DNA from 2 places in the Desulfatiferula olefinivorans genome. Region 1 is predicted to be linked to the other one. Evidence: riboswitches for the same ligand, from Rfam matches in the RefSeq annotation. Region 1 holds a riboswitch; the other holds the start of a gene.
The links. Region 1 has a riboswitch for cobalamin ahead of ACYQ11_RS03195 (hypothetical protein). Riboswitches for the same ligand answer to the same signal wherever they lie in the genome.
Positions count from the first base shown of each region.

Region 2: linked by a shared signal. The riboswitch ahead of ACYQ11_RS05565 (adenosylcobinamide amidohydrolase) and the one ahead of ACYQ11_RS03195 (hypothetical protein) in region 1 are both predicted to bind cobalamin.

Region 1 covers NZ_BAAHXV010000003.1:4,672-6,869, reverse strand. The annotation lists gene ACYQ11_RS03200 (cobyrinic acid a,c-diamide synthase CobB) at 1-766, opposite strand, end outside; gene ACYQ11_RS03195 (hypothetical protein) at 829-1,089, opposite strand; cobalamin riboswitch at 1,229-1,425, opposite strand; cobalamin riboswitch at 1,492-1,699, opposite strand; gene hflX (GTPase HflX) at 2,161-2,198, shown strand, end outside.
Region 2 covers NZ_BAAHXV010000005.1:29,451-31,648, reverse strand. The annotation lists gene ACYQ11_RS05565 (adenosylcobinamide amidohydrolase) at 1-940, opposite strand, end outside; cobalamin riboswitch at 1,074-1,261, opposite strand; gene ACYQ11_RS05560 (DegT/DnrJ/EryC1/StrS family aminotransferase) at 1,685-2,198, shown strand, end outside.

The sequences.
Region 1 (2,198 bases):
AGAAGGCCCGGTCCCGGGCCACGCCGATGCGGACCTCGGCCTTCGCCCCGGAAAGGGCCGGGCCTTTCAAAGAGGCCGGAATCTCGTTGAGGGAGTGTAGCAGATCATCCACGGCAAGGCCCGCCTCGACCATGTCCGCCAGGACCGACAGGTGCCCATCGGAAAGGCCCTGTTCCTCATCGGTCACCAGCCCCAGATGCCGCTCAGGCATGACAACGGCCTGATTCCGGTCAATGCCGCCCAGACAGGGCATGGCCACATGGCCGTCAAGGGCCTCGGTCAGCATGGTCAGATGGGCGGGGCTGCCCACCCGGTTGAAGACCACCCCGGCAAACCGAAGATCCGGATCGAAGCCCTCGAACCCCTTGACCAGGGCGGCCCCGCTCCGGGCCATGCTGCGGGCGTCCACCACCAGCACCACCGGCAGGCCCAGCCACTTGGCCATCTGTGCCGTGGAACCGGCCTCGGTCCTGCCGTCAAACCCGTCATACAGCCCCATGACCCCTTCGACCACGGCAATATCCGCATCCGATGACACCCGTTCGAACAGGGCTTTGTTATAGTCCCGGGACAGCATCCAGCCGTCCAGGTTGCGGCTGACCCGTCCCGCCGCCCGCCGATGATGCCCCGGATCGATGTAATCCGGCCCCACCTTGAACGGAGCCACACGAAGCCCCCGCCGCCTGAAAAGGGCCATCAGCCCCAGGCTCACCGATGTTTTTCCGCAACCGCTGTGGGTTCCGGCGATAATCAGTCCCCGCGCCATATCAAACAAATGCCTTTCGCAATAAATCGCCCCCTTCAACGCTGAAGGGGGCGAAAACCACATCATCCCCGCAGACGCAGGGACCGCCCGGTCAGGGCCACCTCTCCGGTTTCGGTAAACCGGCCCATCACGCAGATGATCCGCTGCATCCCCCGGGCGCTCAGGGCAAAGTCCGCATCGTACACGTCATGATACCCCCGGGTCTTCGAAATCCAGGCCACCTTGTCGGCCTTGACGTCCAGATGTAAAGGAACGGGTTTCGATTCCGGACAAAACCCCTGGGGTTCGTCCCCTGCCATGTAAATAATCACACCGGTTTTCATAAAACGCCTCCTTTGATCCGATACGCAGGAGGCATGCCGTGACGCCCCCTGCTCTGTTAAGAACAAAAGGGCTGCACCCAGCTTACTTGACCCTTTTTCACCATTGTCCGGCCCGGACGCTCCGTTCATCCGCGAAGCAAAAGGGCCACATGATGGGGCAGGTATTCTGACTCTCCCGCCATTCAGACGGCCTTCCCATTCCGTGCCCGAAACAGTGACGCGCAAGGTCTGAACAGCTCCCGTTTTCAAACGGGCGGGGATCACAGCGGCGGGACCGTTCCCGATTTTCACGGGATTCCCTTCCCCCATCACAAAACCAAAAAAATCCCGCAACGACGCAGGCCGTTGCGGGATTTCCGTATTCAATCCCAAAACCCGACGCCGCCCCCATGGTCCTCGAGGAGACGGCCGAATGTCCAGGCAGGTCTTCTGACTTTCCCTCCTTGCCGGCGGCCTTCCCGACCTGATCATCGGTCAGTGGCAGAGGTTGCGGACAAGGTTCCTTAGTTAAAAGGCAGGATCACAGCGGCGGGCCCGTCCCCGACTCTCACGGGGTTCCCTTTCGGCTTGACGGCACGTGACGGCAAGCACCTGAACATGTGAAAAATTAACCGAAGGATAGTGTTTCGGACAGAAAAAAGTCAAGGATTATTCCGCCATGAACGCGGAGCCATGCCTGGGCCTACGCGTGGTGTGACACAGCCTGACGCCGTGCACCATGACATGCCAGAAAAGAGCCCCGGCTCTTTTCCTTCGTGCCCTTCGTGAGCTTCGTGGTCAAACACTTAAACCACCCGGTCGCTGCGCTCCCTGAAGGACACGAAGAGCGCGAAGGAAAAATGGTTTGTCACGTCTTGCCGCCTCCATCGTGAACGTGCTCGTGCTCGTGACCGTAAACGTGAACGGCATCAATCCGTCCCGCAAAATGAAGCCCATGTGTTTTGAAAAACATATCTGCGATTGCCTTGCCCGTTCGGTTTTGTCCTGTTGCTTTCTTCCGCCAAACAGGATAAATGAATATGGCGTTATAAAAACAACAATTTAAATTAAGCCGAGGTTTCAAACCAAACCATGATCGATCACGCACTTGTAAAGAAAACGGCGGTGCT
Region 2 (2,198 bases), on a different contig from region 1:
TGTTCTCCACAATCGCCCGGGGCAGGACGTTTCGCGCGGAGTCGGCGAATTCTTCGGCATAGATCCGGGCCGACAGCCAGGATACAAAATCACCCAGATGGACGCCGGAACGGCAGGTCAGCCCGCAGGGAAAAGTCAGAAGCCGCCCGTTACGCACGGCATCGGCATCACGAAACCCCTCTCTTTCAAACAGGCTCCCTGCGGTGGTGAGATCGTCCCCGCAGCCGTAAATCACCTGGGGATTGAAGGCCGAGAATTCCTCAGGAGTCACCGGGACCACGTTCCCGGCTTTTCCGAAGTCCGGGGCGATGCCCCCGGCGGCCCGGATCATCTCATTTTGAAAGGAATCGTTGCCCGGCGTCATGACCTGATCCCGCCCCATGAGACGCATCACGCGCAGCCGTTTATTCACGGGAATCGACGCCGTCTTGCGGGCAATGACCTCCAGCTGCCTGCGATTTTTATCGATCAGCGCCCGGGCCTTACCGCCGCGATCGAAGAGCGTGCCCATCATTTCCAGGTGCCGGAACGCATCGTTCATCATCCGGGTGTCGAGTACGCAGACCGGCACGGTATCGCCGATCCGGTCGATCAGTATCTTCTGAAACGACGAGGCGATGATAAGATCCGGCCCAAGGGCCGTCACCTTATCAAACGAAGGCCGGGTGAAGCCGCCCACCACCTGTTTGCCCACGGCGCCTTGGAGATCGCCGCTATGCACGGTCAGGCCAATCACATGGCTGTCCGCCCCGAGGGCAAAGATCATCTCCGCCGCCGAGGGCACCAGGCACACGACCTTCCGAGGCGGCTCGTCGAAACGGATGACGTTTCCCGTATCATCCGTAACGGATAACGGCCCGGCCCCGACAACGCCGGACCAACCCAGTATAAACGCAAAAACGACAGCCGCCGGCCATGTAACATAAGGGTTTGAGTGCATTTTACATCTCCTGCTCTGATATGGGGTGATTCACAACGGCTGTCCGGAAATAAAAATCCCCGGACCGATACGGTTTCGATCCGGGGATGTCCCTTTTTATCCGAATGGATCGGGCCGGGCACTTCCCAGTGCGTTCGGCACCCTGGTTCGGGCAGGTCTTCTGACTCTCGGATCATCCGATGGGGCCGCCCCTTCCCGGGCCATGTTCTGCCCAGTGGTCTCGCGCGGCCGTCGTCCCCGATCACAGCGGTGGGCCCGTCCCCGTTTTTCACGGGGTTCCCTTTCAAGCTCTTAAAAAGCACCCGAACCCTTTTTCCTCCTATTCATACCCCATGGCCCAATTAAGTCAAGGAGCAAGATCAGAGGCGCTTTTTTGCGCTTCAAGGGGCGGTGATTAAACCCACAGCCGTGCAATAAAACGTTGCTTTTTGAGATCATTCTGATAATTTAAAAAATCTATTTTAAGCATAGAAAGTGTTCTTTAATAATATCAAATTGTTACAACGGCGGCATCATTGTTTCACACAACGGATGATGTCCCTGCAAGCGGATTCGGTCCCGTTTTTCACAGACCGTGATCCCATCAAACCGATTCGGCCATGACCCCGGCCCTGCGCCGAAGGTCTCGACCAGAGCCTTTCATCTCTTCATTCAACAATCCCCACGTCATTTCCGCGCCGAATCACACCGTTTTCAAAACCCATGATTAAAAGATATAACTAATTAAAATAAAAGGAGATTAAGATGGATCGAGGCGAGGATAGAAAAAAAACAAGAAAACTTGTCATCGAGGGAGGCCAAAAAGCGTTCACCAAAAACCTCTCGGTCCCCAACCCCGTCCCGGAAAACGCCATTGAAAAGGTCAGCGACATTCTAAGGTCAGGCGAACTGTTTCGATATGCCTGCGACCACCCGTCAGAATCGGAAGCCGCCCTTTTGGAAAGGGATTTTGCCCGGTATATCGGCTCGACCTATGCCCTGGCGGTCAACTCCTGTTCCAGCGCCATTTTCATTTCCCTGCTCTGCGCAGGCCTCGAGCCCGGCGACAAAGTCCTTGTTCCGGGATTCACCTTCACCGCCGTTCCGAGCAGCATCATCCACGCAGGGGGCGTTCCCGTCCTGGTCGAATGCAACCCGAATTACACCTTGAACACCGATGACCTGGAACAAAAAATTGCCGATGATACACGGTTCCTGATGCTGTCCCACATGAGGGGACATGTTTCGAATATGAAAAAAATCGTCGAGATCTGCCGGG